DNA from 4 places in the Streptomyces sp. NPDC001920 genome. Region 1 is predicted to be linked to each of the others. Evidence: riboswitches for the same ligand, from Rfam matches in the RefSeq annotation. Region 1 holds a riboswitch; each other region holds the start of a gene.
The links. A riboswitch is a leader RNA that binds a small molecule or an ion and turns the genes downstream of it on or off. The one in region 1 is predicted to bind cyclic di-AMP.

Region 1 (4,205 bases):
GCAGACGACCAGCGCGAGCAGGGCGGCGCGTCCGGTGAGCCTGGAGCGCCGGGCCTGCCGCTTGGTCTGGGAGCGGTAGACACGGGCAGCCGTCTGCTCGCCGAGCAACCGGATCCTGGTCGCGGTGGAGAACCGGTCCCGGTCCTTGACGGCCATGTCCCGCCTCCCGTTTCACACGCGTACGTCCCCGCACACGGTACGGGACCGGTACGGGGACGTACGTACGACTGGCTAAGGATTGACCCTTTACGGCTCAGCCCTTGAAGCGCGGGAAGGCGCTGCGGCCGGCGTACACCGCGGCGTCGTCGAGGATCTCCTCGATGCGCAGCAGCTGGTTGTACTTGGCGACGCGGTCCGAGCGGGCGGGGGCGCCGGTCTTGATCTGGCCGCAGTTCACGGCGACGGCGAGGTCGGCGATGGTGACGTCCTCGGTCTCGCCGGAGCGGTGGGACATCATGCACTTGAAGCCGTTGCGCTGGGCCAGCTCGACGGCGTCCAGGGTCTCGGTGAGCGAACCGATCTGGTTGACCTTGACCAGCAGGGCGTTGGCGGCGCCCTCCTCGATGCCGCGGGCCAGGCGCTCGGGGTTGGTGACGAACAGGTCGTCGCCGACGAGCTGGACCTTGTCGCCGAGGCGCTCGGTGATGGTCTTCCAGCCGTCCCAGTCGTCCTCGAACAGCGGGTCCTCGATGGAGACGAGCGGGTACGCGTCGACGAGCTCCGCGTAGTAGTCCGTCATCTCGGCGGCGGAGCGCTCCTTGCCCTCGAAGACGTAGACGCCGTCCTTGTAGAACTCGGAGGCGGCGACGTCGAGCGCCAGGGCGATCTGCTCGCCGGGGGTGTAGCCGGCCTCCTTGACGGCCTCCAGGATGAGGTCGAGGGCGGCGCGGTTGGAGTCCAGGTTCGGGGCGAAGCCGCCCTCGTCGCCGAGGCCGGTGTTCAGGCCCTTGCGCTTCAGCACCTTCTTGAGGGTGTGGTAGACCTCGGCGCCCCAGCGCAGCGCCTCGGAGAAGGTCTCCGCGCCGATCGGGGCGATCATGAACTCCTGGATGTCCACGTTGGTGTCGGCGTGCGAGCCGCCGTTCAGGATGTTCATCATCGGCACCGGCAGCAGGTGCGCGTTGGGGCCGCCCAGGTAGCGGAAGAGCGGGAGGTCGCTGGCCTCGGAGGCGGCGTGGGCGACGGCGAGCGAGACGCCGAGGATGGCGTTGGCGCCGAGGGAGCCCTTGTTGTCGGTGGCGTCCAGGTCGAACATGGCCTGGTCGATCAGGCGCTGCTCGGTGGCGTCGTAGCCGACCAGCTCCGGGCCGATCTGCTCGATGACGGCGAGGACGGCCTTCTCGACGCCCTTGCCGAGGTAGCGGTTGGGGTCACCGTCGCGGAGCTCGATGGCCTCGAAGGCGCCGGTGGAGGCGCCGGACGGGACGGCGGCACGACCCGTGCTGCCGTCGTCGAGGCCGACCTCGACCTCGACCGTGGGATTGCCTCGGGAGTCCAGGATTTCCCGGGCTACGACGACGTCGATGGACGGCACGAGCATCTCCTTCTTGGGATGTGACGCGATGTGTCGCTGGTGGTGCGGGCACGTGGCCTCGCGCCTAGAGCCTAACCGCCCCCGGGACATCGGTCGGCGAGCGACCGTCCCGTGGACAGACTGACGGTACACATTGTTCCCAGGCGGAACAAAGAGGCTTCCGGATGACGGACGGGAAACGAATCCGGAGCGAAGACCGATGGAAGGATCCGCCCGCGCCGTCGGGTGACCGGGCGCGGACAGAGAAAAGCCCCGCCCCGGCGCGTACGGGGGAACACGCACCGGAGCGGGGAGTCCGTGAGGACGGGGGGGGTGGCCCTCACGGGGTCCTGGCTTCGAGGTCCACGGATGTGAGGGCGCCGGGGTTCAGCTGTCGGCCCGAATTACTTCAGGTGCAGCTGCTGACCCGGGTAGATCAGGTTGGCGTCCTGGACGATGTCCTTGTTCAGCTGGAAGAGCTTCTCCCAGCCGCCCTTGACGTCGCGCTCCTGGGCGATCGAGCTGAGGCTGTCACCCTTGGCGACCTTGTACTCGCCGTCGCCCTTCTTGACCTTCTTGCCGGTCGGGGTGGTGACGGTCTTGTCCTTCTCGGCGGCCGGGCGCTCGGCGGAGCGGGAGGCCGACTGCTGCTCGGTGGAGCGGGTGGTGGTCTCGGAGCTCTGCGAGGAGTCGCTCGACGAGGCGCCGGAGTAGGCGGCGTTCGACAGGCCGGTGCCGCAGTGCGGCCAGGCGCCCTTGCCCTGGCCGGCGAGGACCTTCTCGGCTATCTCGATCTGCTGGGCCTTGGTGGCCTGGTCGGCGGTGGAGGCGTACTGGGTGCCGCCGTACGCGGCCCAGGTCGAGGCGGAGAACTGCAGACCGCCGTAGTAGCCGTTGCCGGTGTTGATCGACCAGTTGCCGCCGGACTCGCACTGGGCGACGGCGTCCCACTCGGAGGCGGTGGCGGCCGAGGCGCTGCCCGCGGCCATCAGCGGGGCGGCGACGGCGGCGGCGCCGGTGACGCCGACGACGGCGATGGCACGGGCGGCCTTGGACGGACGACGGTGCTTGCCCTTGCTGGAAAACAGCATGGAGAGATCCCCTCACCGACGCCTACGAGGTGAGCTGTCGGGTTCGGGCCGGTTGAGTTGCCCGGCCGCGCACGCTCGCCTCTCGGCTGCTGTTGCGCGGCTTCACCCCGAGCCGGCTCCGGCCGTGCGGCCCCGAAGGGCCTCAACTGCCGGACCCGGCGCAAACCTTGGGTCCCCCGCTCCTGCCTACGGCGCTTGACGCGACGACTGTTCCCGTACGGCCGCCGGCAGGATTCGGCGTGACGGCCATCGGGGCCCGCACTGGTGGCGAGCGGTCACGACCGTAGACACGCGATTCGCGGAATTTCAAAGACGATCAGGGCTTCTGAGATCTATCTCTCACTACATTTAAAACGGACATTCAGGAGCGAAACGTGACGCGAACTCCCGCAGTTTTTCGCCCTGTTCGGCACCTATTCGGTCGGGACGTCCAGGGTCTGACCGGGGAAGATGTCGTTGGCGTCGGCGCCGATGGCGTCCTTGTTCGCGTCGTACAGCGCACGCCACCCGCCGTCGAGCTCAAGGGAGTCGGCGATGGAGGCCAGGGTGTCCCCCGGGCGGACGCTGTACGAGGCGTGGCGGCCGGAGGGCTTGGCGGCGCCGTCGACGGCCTCGCTCTCGTCGGCACTGGCTCCGCGATGACGCCCGGAGCCGGTGGTCGCGTCCTCGATCGACCCGGTGTCGACCAGGCTCCAGGAGCCCGCCGCCTGCCCCAAGTCGTCCCGATTGTCCCCCTTGGGGGCCTCTACGGGAGAGCTGTCCGGCGACTGCGCGACCCGGGAGTCGGGCGACGTGTCCGCCTTCTCGGACTTCTCGGCCCTTGGGGGTGACGAGGGAGACGAAGAGGAGCTATCGGGCGATTCGGACGATTCATCAGAAGAGCCGCTCGGCGAGTTCGAGTCACCCGACGGAGTCGAGGCGCCGGAAGAGTTCGAAGAACCGGAAGAACCGGATGAGTTCGATGAACCGGACGAACTGGACGATCCGGACGAATCCGACCGGCCTGGCGAGTCGAGCAATCCGGATGACCCGGAAACCTCGGACGGCGAGTCCTCCTCCACACCGGTGTCGAGGTCGACCGACCCCGACTGCTTGGTGAGGCCGTTGAGGACCGCACAGGTGCCCCAGGGGCTGGTTCCCCGGTCCGCGAGGATCTCCTGCGCCACGGCGATCTGCTGGGAACGGCTCGCCAGATCGGGGCTCGCCGCGTAGTCGAGACCGCCGTACTCGTCCCACTCGTCCTGGGTCAACTGCAGGCCGCCGTACTGCCCGTTGCCGGTGTCCGCGCTCCAGGACCCACCGCTCTCGCAGTCGGCCACCTTGTCCCAGACCGTACCGTCGGCCGCGCTCGCCCCCGTGGCACCGAGGAGCGGGATGGCGATGGCGGAGCCGGTCACTCCGGCCGCGACCAGAAGTGCCGGCGCCTGACGGGGGCGACGGTGACGACCGTTCCCGGAGAGCATGCGGGGACCTTTCGCGAGGCAGCAGTGACCGCGGCGCGTGAAGCGTGGGCGCCGTCGTTGATCCGTGAACGTATAGGCAGACGATCACTTGTCACAAGTTAATGCCGCACAGATCACGTGAAGATCACAGAGGTGAGT
Region 2 (4,205 bases), on a different contig from region 1:
TGGAGCGGGAGCGGCTTCGGCGGAGCGAGCCGGGCCTGGCACGCGTACCAGCGCTCGTACGTCATCCCGGACGCCGACCAGGACCGGCCGGTGCTGTTCAACTCCTGGGAGGCGACGGAGTTCGACATCTCCGAGGAGCAGCAGAGCGTGCTCGCGCGGCGGGCCGCGGCCATCGGCGTCGAACTGTTCGTGGTCGACGACGGCTGGTTCGGGGCACGCACCAGCGACCGCGCCGGACTCGGCGACTGGGTGCCGAACCCCGACCGCTTCCCGTCCGGGCTCAAGCCGCTCGCGGAGTACGTGCACGAGCTCGGCATGCAGTTCGGCATCTGGGTGGAGCCGGAAATGGTCAATCCGGACAGTGAGTTGTATCGCGCCCATCCATCATGGATTCAATATGAAACGGGGCGAAAGCGGACGGAATTCCGCAATCAGCTCGTACTGAACCTCGCCCGCGAGGACGTGCAGGAATACCTGTGGGAGCGGCTCGACGGGCTCCTGTCCAGCGCCCCGATCGACTATGTGAAGTGGGACTTCAACCGCTGCTTCACCGACGCCGGCTGGCCCGGGGAGTCGTACCCGCAACGGCTGTGGGTCGACCACGTGCGGGCTCTGTACGGGCTGCTGGACCGGCTGCGGGCCGCCCACCCGGGCGTCGCCTTCGAGTCCTGCTCGGGTGGGGGCGGGCGGATCGACCTGGGGGTGCTGGGCCGTACGGACCAGGTGTGGACCTCGGACAACACCGACCCGCTCGACCGGCTGGCCGTCCAGCACGGCTTCAGCCAGGTCCACCCCGCCCGCGCCATGGCCGCCTGGGTCACCGACAGCCCCAACGCCATGCTCAATCACCGTGCGAGCTCCCTGCGCTTCCGTTTCGTGAGCGCCATGGCCGGGGTGCTCGGGGTCGGCGGCGACCTCGCCCGCTGGAGCGAGGAGGAACTCGCCGAAGCGCGGGAGTGGGTGGCGCTCTACAAGGAGATCAGGCCCGTGGTGCAGCACGGCGACCTCTACCGGCTGCGGCCTCCGAAGGGTGGGCTGAGCGCGGTGCAGTACGTGCGCGGAGGCGACGCGGTCGTCCTCGCCTGGCTCCAGGCCCAGCGGTTCGGCGAGCCCGTCCCGGCGCTGCGGCTGCGTGCGCTCGACCCGACAGCATCGTATGAATGCCTTGAAACGGGCGAAACGCACAGAGGTGCCGTACTGCTGCATCACGGACTGAAGGTCGGATTGCGTGGCGACCTTGATGCGACGGTTATCCGACTGCGTCGCATCTAGGGGTTCTGTCCGAATTCAGCTCCTTCATTCCAACTCGCTCCGGAGTGAAGGAAGCTGGAGCAGTGTCACGTGAGCAGCGTCATAATCGTGACGGTGCGTTGCTGGTCATGTTCACGTAATCCATATGTGTTTCAAGGAGCTTTGTGTCGGGAGGTGCCCCGCTAATCAACGGAGGGTGACCGATAATTCCCACAAGGGATCAACAGGAACGCATTCGGACGGAACCCCTCACTTGTTCCCGCGCGTCTTCCTCGCTTACGTTCGCCACCCATCCGGACGGACGCCGAATCCTGCCGCCGACCGGATTCCGCGCTAACTCACCCGTGTACGGCAGGAGCGGGGGACCCACAGGTACAACCGCCTGTTCCGGTCTCCGGAACGGCTTGGGGTCAAGTCGCGTCCCGACGCGGCCGGGCATCTCCAGCCCGCACCCGACAGCTCACCTCGCAGGCGCCGGAGAGGAATTCGCCATGCCCGCGAAGGGTAAGCACCGCCGTCCGAAGTCCCCGCGCTTCACCCGCTCCATCGCCGTCGCCGGAACCGGTGGCGCCGCTCTCGCCCTCCCGCTCATCGGTGCCACCGGCGCCCACGCCGCTCCTTCGCAGACCGTTTCGGAAAAGGCCGTTCAGGCCCTTCCGGTCGCCGGACAGAAAGCCGCCGAGAAGAAGGAAACGGCGAAGAAGGCGGATGCGCGGACCTATTCCGTGAAGGTCGGCGACTACCTTTCGAAGATCGCCGACGAGCAGAACGTCGAGGGCGGCTGGAAGAAGCTCTACGCCGACAACCGTGAGGCCGTCGGTGACGACCCGGCGCTGATCCACCCCGGTCTGAAGCTCACCCTCGGTGGCAAGGCCGCGCCGAGCGCCCCCAAGTCGCCGGCGCCGTCCTCCGGCTCGACCGCTTCCAAGCCGTCCAAGCCGTCCAAGTCGTCCCAGTCCTCCAAGTCCTCCAAGTCCACCGCGTCGAAGGCGACCACGGCAGCGCAGAGCGCCGACACCACCGGCACCGCCAATGGCTTCACGGCACCCGTGGCCGGTGCCGCCGTCGGCACCGCCTACAAGGTCGCGGGCAGCATGTGGTCCAGCGGCTACCACACCGGCGTCGACTTCGTCGTCCCGACCGGCACGTCGCTGAAGGCCGTGGGCGCCGGCACGGTCGTCTCCGCCGGCTGGGCCGGCGCGTACGGCAACCAGGTCGTCATCCAGCTCGCCGACGGCCGCTACGCCCAGTACGCCCACCTGTCGTCCCTCTCGGTGTCGAGCGGCCAGTCCGTCACCGCGGGCCAGCAGGTCGGCCTCTCCGGCTCGACCGGCAACTCGACCGGCCCGCACCTGCACTTCGAGATCCGCACCACCCCGGACTACGGCTCGGACCTCGACCCGGTCGCCTACCTCCGTTCGAAGGGCGTCGCCATCGGCTGACGGTCGTCTTGCCGACGCCGTCTGCCTGACACGCAGCCGAAGGCCGGACCCCGATCCCGGGGTCCGGCCTTCGGCGTGTCCGAGGGGAGGTCGGCTCGCCGTCCGGACCGTGTGGAGCCACTTCCGGGTCGGCGACTTCCGGGTCCGGTGGCTGCGTCCGCAACGCACCTGACCAAAGGGTTATTCCGGGTTTGGCGAACACTTGGGAAGTGGCTTATCTCACCGCTCGTCAACCCTGCCCTACGGTCGCGTAGGTCACATTCGAAGGTGAATCATGTGCCGATGTGGCAGACGATTCGAAGAGTGACAGCAGATCAGTGATCGGGTCGTACGTCGCGGTGGGGGACAGCTTCACCGAGGGCGTCGGCGACCCCGGCCCCGACGGGGCGTTCGTCGGCTGGGCCGACCGGTTCGCGGTCCTCCTCGCGGACCGGCGGCCCGAGGGCGACTTCGACTACACCAACCTCGCCGTGCGCGGCAAACTGCTCGACCAGATCGTGGCGGACCAGCTCCCGCAGGCCATCGAAATGGCCCCGGACCTGGTCTCCTTCTGCGCGGGCGGCAACGACATCATCCGGCCCGGCACCGACCCCGACGAGGTCGCCGAGCGGTTCGAGCGGGCCGTCGCCCGGTTGACCTCCGCGGTCGGCACCGTCATGGTGACGACCGGATTCGACACCCGTGGCGTGCCCGTGCTGAAGCATCTGCGCGGCAAGATCGCCACGTACAACGGCCATGTGCGGGCCATCGCCGACCGGTACGGCTGTCCGGTGCTCGACCTGTGGTCCCTGAAGACCGTTCAGGACCGGCGCGCCTGGGACCACGACCGGCTCCACCTGTCTCCGGAAGGGCACACGCGCGTGGCCTTGCGCGCGGGCCAGGTCCTCGGCCTCGATGTGCCGGCCGACCCCGACCAGCCCTGGCCGCCGCTCCCGCCGCGCGGCACTCTGGAGATCCGGCGGGACGACGTCCAGTGGGCGCGCGAGTACCTGGTGCCCTGGATCGGGCGTCGGCTGCGCGGAGAGTCCTCGGGCGACCATGTGACGGCCAAGGGCGCACTGTCGCCGGACGACATCAAGATGCGGATCGACGCGGTGGCTTGAGCCGGCGCTCCGGCGACGTGGGCCGTGCCCGGTTCCAGGGGGCGCGGCCCGCACGGCCGCCGGGTGCCGGCGCCGACCGGTCGGCGGGAGGTCGGCGGCCTCACCGCGTCGCCGCCGCCAACGCCTCCCGCTCCAGCCCCAGTTCCCGGGCCAGCGCCTCGTCCACCCACTCCCGGGCACGCGCGCGTGACACCGCGCCGGAGTACGACGTCAACTGCACGGCGAGCCCGTCGAGAAGCGCCGTGAGGCGCAGGGCCGTGCCGGTGGGGTCCGGGCAGTCGAACTCACCCGCGGCCACGCCCTGCGCGAGCACCTCGGTGAGGGCGGCCTTCCACTGCCGGTCGAGGTCCCGTGTGACCTCCTGCAGCGCGGGCTCGCGCAACGCCGCCGCCCAGCCCTCGATCCACAG
Region 3 (4,205 bases), on a different contig from region 1:
GACGCGGGCGCGCTGGGTGGCGGCGGCGATGAAGTCGGGCATGCGGGTTCTCCGGGTTCCGTACGAGGGCCGTCTGCTTCAGATTTGAAGCAGCTTCTCGGTTCGGGACCCTACCCCATGCTTTAAATTTGAAGCAATGGGTTTGTCGTGTACGTCACGGGCGCGGCGAACGCCTCAGGGGCACGACCTGCCGGAGCGCCGCCGCCAGGGCACCTCGTCCGCGGTGGCGTGCGCGCCGTCCCCGGTGAAGCCCGCGCCGATCGCCGTGAAGATCTCCTCCAGCTGTCCGACCTGCGCAGGTGTCAGCCGGTCGAAGAGCAGCGACCGCACGGTCTCCACATGGCCGGGTGCCGCCTGCTCCAGCGTTCGCATGCCCTGTTCCGTGAGGGTCGCGATGCTGCCGCGCTTGTCCCAGCCGCAGTCCTCGCGCCGCACCAGCCCGTCCTTCTCCAGCCGGGAGACGGCATACGTGAGCCGGCTGCGTGTGATCTTCAGCCGTTCCGCGAGGTCGGTCATGCGCAGCCGGCGCTCCGGCGCCTCGGACAGGGTGGCGAGGATGGAGTAATACAGGTGGGGCATGCCGGCTTCCTGCTGGAGTTGCCGGTCCAGCGCGTCCTCCACGAGCGCGGCGGCGGCGATGTACGCGCGCCAGGCGCGCTGCTCCTGGGGAGTGAGCCAGCGAGTCGTCATGCCCCCAGTGTAAGTTTGTTTCAAACTTGAACCAAGAACGTGAACCAAGACCGTGAACCACGACCGAGTTCGCCGAGCGGAGAGCGCGCCGATGCCCTCGTACCCCTACGTCCTGCTGTCCGCCGCCGTCTCACTGGACGGGTACCTCGACGACACCACGGCCGAGCGGCTGCTCCTGTCCGGTCCGGCCGACTTCGACCGGGTCGACGAGGTCCGGGCCTCCGTGGACGCGATCCTCGTCGGCGCCGGCACCATCCGGGCGGACAACCCGCGGCTGCTGGTGTACTCGGCCGAGCGGCGGGCCGCGCGGGTGGCGGCGGGCAAGCCGGAGTATCCGCTGAAGGTCACGGTCAGCGCGTCCGGAGAGCTGGATCCGACGGCGAACTTCTGGCACACGGGCGGCGAGAAGGTCGTCTACACGACGGAGAAGGGCGCCGAGCGGCTGCGGCGGGCCCCGGTCGCGGCGGACGTGGTCGCGCTGGGCGCGGAGCTGGACTGGCGGGACCTGCTGACGCATCTGCGTGAGGTGCGCGGCGTGGAGCGGCTGATGGTGGAGGGCGGCGGACTCATCCACACCCAGCTGCTCCAGCAAGGGCTGGCCGACGAGGTGCAGCTGGTGCTGGCGCCGCTGTTCGTGGGCGACCCGAAGGCGCCACGGCTGTTCGGGCCGGGCGGGTACCAGGGCGGGCGGCTGCGGCTGCTGGAGACCCGTCGGATCGAGGACGTCGTGCTGATGCGCTACGAGCCGACGGCGCCCGGCGTCGGCGCGCTGCCCGCCGCCGCGGACCGGCACTGGCTGGCGCTCGCGTGCGACCTCGCGGCGCAGTGCCCGCCGTCGCGCACGGCGTTCAGCGTGGGCGCCGTGGTGGTGGCCGCCGACGGGACCGAGCTGGCGCGCGGCCACTCCCGGGAGGCCGGCGACCCGGTGGTGCATGCGGAGGAGGCGGCCCTCGCGAAGATCGGCGCCGACGATCCGAGACTGGCGGACGCGACGGTGTACACCAGCCTGGAGCCCTGCACGCGGCGGGCGTCCCGCCCGCTGCCCTGCGCGCGGCTGATCCTCGACGCGGGAGTGCGGCGGGTGGTGACGGCCTGGCGGGAGCCGGACACGTTCGTGATGGGGGCCGACGGAAGCGGGGCGCTGGCGGAGCAGGGGGTGGACGTCGTGGTCCTGCCCGAGTTCGAGGAGCGGGCCAAGGCGCCGAACGGGCACCTGCTGCCATGAAAAGGCCGGTGGGAGCCTGCCGCCGGAAAGCCGTGTGCGTCCGGTCCCGCGGATGGCGTACTATGGAGTCATCGCCGCGGGGTGGAGCAGCTCGGTAGCTCGCTGGGCTCATAACCCAGAGGTCGCAGGTTCAAATCCTGTCCCCGCTACTGATGGCTCAGGGCCGGAACTGATTCAGTTCCGGCCCTGAGTGTGTTCGGGCCCGCTTTTTCTCTGCTTTCGCCGCCGTGACGACCCTTGAGTGTTGTCACCAACGGTGACCGGGCGACCGCCCTCCGCATCACAACTGACACACCGTCAGTACCTGTGTGGCTGCGGAGCCTTGGTCAACTCGCCCGTTTTGGGGGGCTCATGACCTGTAAGTCCGCCCGAAATTCGTTAACGATCAAGTAGAACAGCTTGGAATCCGTACCCCGCGTCTATTAACGTTCGATAACGCAGCGCGGTCGTCCCAGCCGTCACAAGAGGCGGCTCCGTGCGCACGCGCCGAATCCTGTACCCCGTACGGGAACCGGGGAACCACCACCCTGGGGTGAATCGCGCTGAAGCCGCCGTGGAGTCACGGCCGGTATACGCGCGTAGGAGACCTTCCTGCTCCGAACCCGTCAGCTAACCCGGTAGGCGAGAAGGAAGGAAAGGAGCACGCCCACGTGGCGTCCAACAGGCCTGCTACGCAAGCCCCGTTCGTGCCGAGTCAGCGCACCGACGACACCTTCGGCTACGACCGCTACCGCACTGACGAGGGCCCGTTCGAGGAGTGGAACCCCACCGCGGAATCCATTCGCCCCGTACGCGGCAGGCATCGCGTCGCCAAGCAGCGCGGCGGGGGACTCGCCCGCAGCTCCACGGTTCTCGGCGTCGGCGTCATAGCCGCCGTCGGCGCGGGCGGCATGGCCACCGCGCAGACGGGCAAGCCGCCGGTCGCCATCAGCATGCCGGACCTGCCCCTCATCTCCGACGACGACTCCCCGGCCGCCGACACCGGCACCGCGCTGAGCACCATGGGCGCGACCACCGAGGAGACCACCCAGGGCACCGGCGACGCCGGTGAGGCGCTGCGGGCCCGGATCATCGCCCAGGTCGAGCAGCAGCAGGACCAGATCGAGAGCAAGGCTGCCGCCGAAGCGGTCGCCGCCGCCGAGAAGGAAGCCGCCGCCGCGGCCGCCAAGGCGGAGAAGGAGGCGGAGGCCAAGGCCGCCGCCGCCAAGGCCAAGGCCGAGGAGGAGGCCCGCAAGAAGGCCGAGGCCGAGCGCCTCGCCGAGCTGGCCAAGCAGTACGCGCTGCCGACCTCCTCGTACACCGTCACCTCGACCTTCGGGCAGGCCGGCCCCTACTGGTCCTCCGGCTACCACACGGGCCTCGACTTCGCCGCCCCCTCCGGCACCCTGATCAAGGCGGTGCACACCGGCACCATCACCTTCGCAGGCTGGGACGGTTCCTACGGCTACAAGACGGTCCTCACCCTGGAGGACGGCACCGAGATCTGGTACGCCCACCAGTCCTCGATCAGCGTGAGCGTCGGCCAGAAGGTCAACACGGGCGACGTCATCGGCCGCGTGGGCGCCACCGGCAACGTGACCGGCGCCCACCTCCACCTGGAGGTCCACCCCGACGGCAGCGGGAGCGGCATCGACCCGATGGCCTGGCTGCGCGGAAAGGGCCTGACGGTCTGACACCCGGCCGCTGCGAGGCGGCACTCGGGACACCCCACGACTCATCCCCGGCGGCCCTGACGACGACCCCCCGACGTCAGGGCCGCCGGTCCGTGCGCCGGTGCGCCGGACCGGCGGCGAGGGCCGGGCCCACGGGAACGTCGCCGCCCCGGAATGGTCCACTCCCTCGTGGCGGTTGAGGTGAAGCATGACTTCACTGCGCACACTCGGCTCCACCGACCTGCGGGTCTTCCCCCTCTGCCTCGGCGGCAACGTCTTCGGCTGGACGGCCGACGAGGCCCAGTCCTTCGCCGTGCTCGACGCCTACACGGCGGCGGGCGGCAACTTCGTCGACACCGCCGACTCGTACTCCGCGTGGGTCCAGGGCAACGGGGGCGGCGAGTCCGAGACCATCATCGGCTCATGGCTGAAGGCGCGCGGCAACCGGGACGACGTCGTGATCGCCACCAAGGTCAGCCAGCACCCCGACTTCCAGGGCCTGAGCGCGGCCACCATCAAGGCCGCCGCCGACGCCTCCCTGCGCCGCCTCGGCACCGATCACATCGACCTGTACTACACCCATTTCGACAAGCCCGAAGTGCCGGTCGAGGAGATCATCGGCGCCCTGGACGACCTGG
Region 4 (4,205 bases), on a different contig from region 1:
GGGGAGCCGGTCACCTGGTGAAGGACGTTAAACCTCACTGTGACGGTTCGGTAACGCGTTGTACGGAAGTGCCGGGAGCGGACCGGTGGTGACCGTAAGTGAGCGTGATTCCGGGACGGCGGCGTCGGGTTCGCATGGGGTGCTGACCGATGTGGCGGTTCCGGGAACGGTGGGGGTGATGGGGTGCTATGGGGCGCATATATGCGCGCTCCAGGAGGCGGGAGCGAGCGGCGGACGCTGAGGGGGCCACTCGGCGGTGACGGTGAGTGAGGGGGGGCGAGTCAGGTCGGATGGGCGAGGGCGGAGGAGTGAGTGGGGCGGTGTGGGGTGGTTTCGCGGCGCTGATTAGGCTCCGGCTCCATGGACGTACTCATCCACCTCTTCGTCGGCCTGCACATCATCGGTATCGCCGCGCTGCTCGGTGGTTTCCTCACCCAGATGAAGGCGATGGGCCAAGGTGCCGCCCGGTTCGTGCCCGCGATGCTGCACGGCGCGCTGACCATGCTGGTCACCGGGGTGATCCTCGTCGGCCTCAATCAGGCGGACGACCAGTCCGTCGACAACATCAAGATCGGCGTGAAGCTGGCGCTGCTGATCGTGATCCTCGGGCTGGTCTATGTGAAGCGGGACGAGGAGAAGGTCGACAAGCGCCTGTTCGCACTGGTGGGGCTGCTGACCGTGGCGAACGTCTTCATCGCCGTTCTGTGGACATGACCTCGGCGTAGGACCGCACCGCGACCGCCGGCCACGCCGCCACGGAGGTCCACAGTGCAGGACCTCGCCGGTGCCTTGAGCCGCGGGACGTCCACGGCGGCGGCCACGGAGAGGGCTGGCGGCGCCCTCGCCCTCTCCGCGCGGGCTGGCGTCAGGCGGGGCGGACCACGCTGTGGATCGACGACTCGCCGTCGTAGTAGATCGACTCCTCGCGGACGTACGTGCCGGGCTTGGGGGCGTGGATCATCATGCCGTTGCCGATGTAGATGCCCACGTGGGTGACGTCGTCGTAGAAGAAGACCAGGTCGCCGGGCTGGGCGCTGGAGAGGGGGACCGTGGTGCCGGCCTCGACCTGGTCGTAGGTGACGCGCGGGATGTCCACGCCCGCGGCCTTCCAGGCGGCCTGGGTGAGGCCGGAGCAGTCGTAGGAGTCGGGGCCGGTGGCTCCCCAGACGTACGGCTTGCCTATCTGGGCGCGGGCGAAGGCCAGGGCTTTCTCGGCCTTGGTGGCGTACGAGGAGTCGGGCGCCGGTGCCTCCGAGGCGCCCGAGTCCGCCGACTCGCTGCCCTGCTGGGCGGCCTCCTGCTGCTGGGCGGCCTCCTGGCGCTGACGCTCGGCCTCCGCCTGCTGCCGGGCCAGTTCCGCGGCCTTGCGCGCCGCCTCTTCCTGCTTGCGCTTCTCGATCGCGGCGAGGCGGGCCTTCTCCTCGGCCGTCAGCTTGGAGAGGAGTTCGCGCGCGTCGGAGAGCTTCCTCTGAACGGTGGTCTTGGCGGCCTGCAGGTCGTTCTGCGACTCGGTGAGCGTCTCAAGGCTCCGGGTGGCCTCCCGGCGCTTCTTCATCGTCGCCGACTGCTGGGTGAAGTACTCGTCGACCGCCTCCTTCTGACGGCCGGTCATACGGTCCATCAGCTGGGACTGGTCGAAGTAGTCCTGCGGGGTGTCCGCCAGGAGGAAGGTCGCCGTGTCGGGGGCGGCGGCTCCGGTGCGGTACTGGGCGGCTGCGTTGCGTCCCAGCTCCTCGCGCGCCTCGTTGAGCTTCTGGGTGCGCTTGGCGACGTCGTCGAGGAGGGCGCTGACGCGCTTGCGCTGCTTGGAGGTCTTCTCCTTGGCCGCGTTGTACTTCTCGGTGGCCGACTCCGCCTGGCGGTAGAGGTCGTCGACCTTCTTCTCGACCTCTTCGAGGCTCGGCTTGTCGTCCGTCGAGGGGCTCGCGTTGGCCGACTGGGACAGCAGGGCCACGGAGGTGAGGGCCGCCGTGGCGAGGGCGGGGGTCCGTATGCCTGCTACGCGCGTACCAGCGGGACGCGACTTGCGGTGCGACGCCAAGGGAGGCGACTCCTTCCATGTTCCGCCTACCGAGTTAGCTGTCGGGTTCGGGCGGGTGGTTCGGAAGGGTTGCCCTACGGCCTTCCCTGTACGGGATGTGGCCGATTCACCCCAATTTAGGTGGGTCCCCGGCTCCGGCTGCGCGGTGGCACGCCGGACTCGACGGAGGCCGCGCGGCCCGGCGACGTTCGCCGGAGGGGGTCGTACGGCCTGCCGGGCACGGTAGCCAACTCGTGTGGCCCCTGTGAAGGTTGATGTTCGATATGCCCGATACATTTTCGTGACCTTGAGTCAGGTGGGCCTGGTCGAGGGTCGATCGGTGGGTGGTTGTGGGGAGTTGTTCAGGTTCGGGGAGAGAAGTGATGTCTGTCTCTTTCTGGTCGGGTTCTCCGTCGTGGCTTCCCGCCGCATTCCCGGTTCTCGTCCGGTCCTCTTCTGGTTCTATGTCCGGTTCTCGTCCGTCGTGGTCCTCGCCGTGGTCGGGTAGCTCGATCGTGTGGTCGTCGGCCGTGGATTCGGGTGGCCGGTGTCGGTTGAGGAGTGCGACCGCTTACGGCGAGTGGGTACTGGTCGCAGAGCGTGAGGGAGTCGTGGTGGAGAGTGCCTGGAGTGCGGGCCTGGGCGGGCTCCGGGTGCGGAATCCGGCGATGTTCTCAGGGCGGGGGCGGGCTGTCAGTGGGGCGCCCTAGACTCGGAGAGCGATGAGCAGCCTCTTTGACGACAGCTTCCTGGCGGACCTCCAGGCCCCGCGGGCCCATGAGGAAGAACACCCGCCACCGCCCGAGGACGATCATGCTCCGGAGCCGGTTCCGGACGATCTGTTCGGCGGGAAGTTCGACGTGCCGCCGGACCGGGACGCCTACTACCGCGACGGTGCTCCACGCCCGGCGCTCGACGCGGCCGCGCTCCTGGAGGGGCTGAACGAGAACCAGCGTGCCGCCGTCGTCCACTCCGACACCCCGCTGCTCATCGTGGCCGGTGCCGGCTCCGGCAAGACCCGGGTGCTCACGCACCGCATCGCCCATCTGCTGGCCGAGCGGAACGTGCATCCGGGGCAGATCCTCGCGATCACCTTCACCAACAAGGCCGCGGGCGAGATGAAGGAGCGCGTCGAGCAGCTCGTCGGCCCACGGGCGAACGCGATGTGGGTGATGACCTTCCACAGCGCGTGCGTGCGCATCCTGCGGCGAGAGAGCAAGAAGCTCGGGTTCACCTCGTCCTTCTCGATCTACGACGCCGCCGACAGCAAGCGGCTGATGGCGCTCGTCTGCCGGGATCTGGATCTCGATCCCAAGCGGTTCCCGCCCAAGTCCTTCAGCGCCAAGATCAGCAATCTGAAGAACGAGCTGATCGACGAGGAGGACTTCGCCGCGCAGGCCACCGACGGCTTCGAGAAGACCCTCGCCCAGGCCTACGCCCTCTACCAGTCGCGGCTGCGCGAGGCGAACGCCCTCGATTTCGACGACCTGATCATGACGACGGTCAACCTGCTGCGCGCCTTCCCGGACGTCGCCGAGCACTACCGCCGCCGCTTCCGGCACGTCCTCGTCGACGAGTACCAGGACACCAACCACGCCCAGTACGCCCTCGTGCGCGAACTCGTCGGCACCCGCGAACACCCCGTCGACGTGCCGCCCGGCGAGTTCGACATCCCGCCCGCCGAGCTGTGCGTGGTGGGCGACGCCGACCAGTCGATCTACGCCTTCCGAGGCGCGACGATCCGCAACATCCTCCAGTTCGAGGAGGACTACCCGGACGCGACGACCATCCTGCTCGAACAGAACTACCGGTCGACGCAGACGATCCTCAGCGCCGCCAACGCGGTCATCGAGCGCAACGAATCCCGCCGCCCGAAGAACCTGTGGACCAACGCGGGCGCGGGCGCGCGCATCACCGGCTATGTCGCGGACACCGAGCACGACGAGGCGCAGTTCGTCGCCGAGGAGATAGACCGACTGACGGACGCGGGCCACGCGAAGGCCGGCGATGTCGCCGTCTTCTACCGGACGAACGCCCAGTCCCGTGTCTTCGAAGAGGTCTTCATCCGGGTCGGCCTGCCCTACAAGGTCGTCGGCGGTGTGCGGTTCTACGAGCGCAAGGAGGTCCGGGACGTCCTGGCCTACCTGCGGGTGCTGGCCAACCCCGAGGACTCCGTGCCGCTGCG

Region 2: linked by a shared signal. The riboswitch ahead of ACWCPI_RS35290 (M23 family metallopeptidase) and the one ahead of ACWCPI_RS26780 (transglycosylase family protein) in region 1 are both predicted to bind cyclic di-AMP.
Region 3: linked by a shared signal. The riboswitch ahead of ACWCPI_RS11550 (M23 family metallopeptidase) and the one ahead of ACWCPI_RS26780 (transglycosylase family protein) in region 1 are both predicted to bind cyclic di-AMP.
Region 4: linked by a shared signal. The riboswitch ahead of ACWCPI_RS06905 (NlpC/P60 family protein) and the one ahead of ACWCPI_RS26780 (transglycosylase family protein) in region 1 are both predicted to bind cyclic di-AMP.

Annotation. Positions count from the first base shown of each region.
Region 1 covers NZ_JBSFEP010000016.1:91,406-95,610, reverse strand. Annotated here, with positions in the region: gene ACWCPI_RS26790 (FtsB family cell division protein) at 1-156, opposite strand, end outside; gene eno (phosphopyruvate hydratase) at 254-1,534, opposite strand; gene ACWCPI_RS26780 (transglycosylase family protein) at 1,918-2,604, opposite strand; cyclic di-AMP (ydaO/yuaA leader) riboswitch at 2,609-2,808, opposite strand; gene ACWCPI_RS26775 (transglycosylase family protein) at 3,018-4,067, opposite strand.
Region 2 covers NZ_JBSFEP010000029.1:6,207-10,411, forward strand. Annotated here, with positions in the region: gene ACWCPI_RS35285 (alpha-galactosidase) at 1-1,272, shown strand, start outside; cyclic di-AMP (ydaO/yuaA leader) riboswitch at 1,573-1,738, shown strand; gene ACWCPI_RS35290 (M23 family metallopeptidase) at 1,743-2,693, shown strand; gene ACWCPI_RS35295 (SGNH/GDSL hydrolase family protein) at 3,011-3,796, shown strand; gene ACWCPI_RS35300 (TetR/AcrR family transcriptional regulator) at 3,897-4,205, opposite strand, start outside.
Region 3 covers NZ_JBSFEP010000006.1:18,381-22,585, reverse strand. Annotated here, with positions in the region: gene ACWCPI_RS11570 (GTP cyclohydrolase II) at 1-42, opposite strand, end outside; gene ACWCPI_RS11565 (MarR family winged helix-turn-helix transcriptional regulator) at 175-690, opposite strand; gene ACWCPI_RS11560 (dihydrofolate reductase family protein) at 782-1,915, shown strand; tRNA gene ACWCPI_RS11555 (tRNA-Met) at 1,991-2,064, shown strand; cyclic di-AMP (ydaO/yuaA leader) riboswitch at 2,390-2,554, shown strand; gene ACWCPI_RS11550 (M23 family metallopeptidase) at 2,566-3,588, shown strand; gene ACWCPI_RS11545 (aldo/keto reductase) at 3,776-4,205, shown strand, end outside.
Region 4 covers NZ_JBSFEP010000003.1:348,528-352,732, forward strand. Annotated here, with positions in the region: gene ACWCPI_RS06900 (hypothetical protein) at 361-714, shown strand; gene ACWCPI_RS06905 (NlpC/P60 family protein) at 866-2,041, opposite strand; cyclic di-AMP (ydaO/yuaA leader) riboswitch at 2,050-2,202, opposite strand; gene pcrA (DNA helicase PcrA) at 2,743-4,205, shown strand, end outside.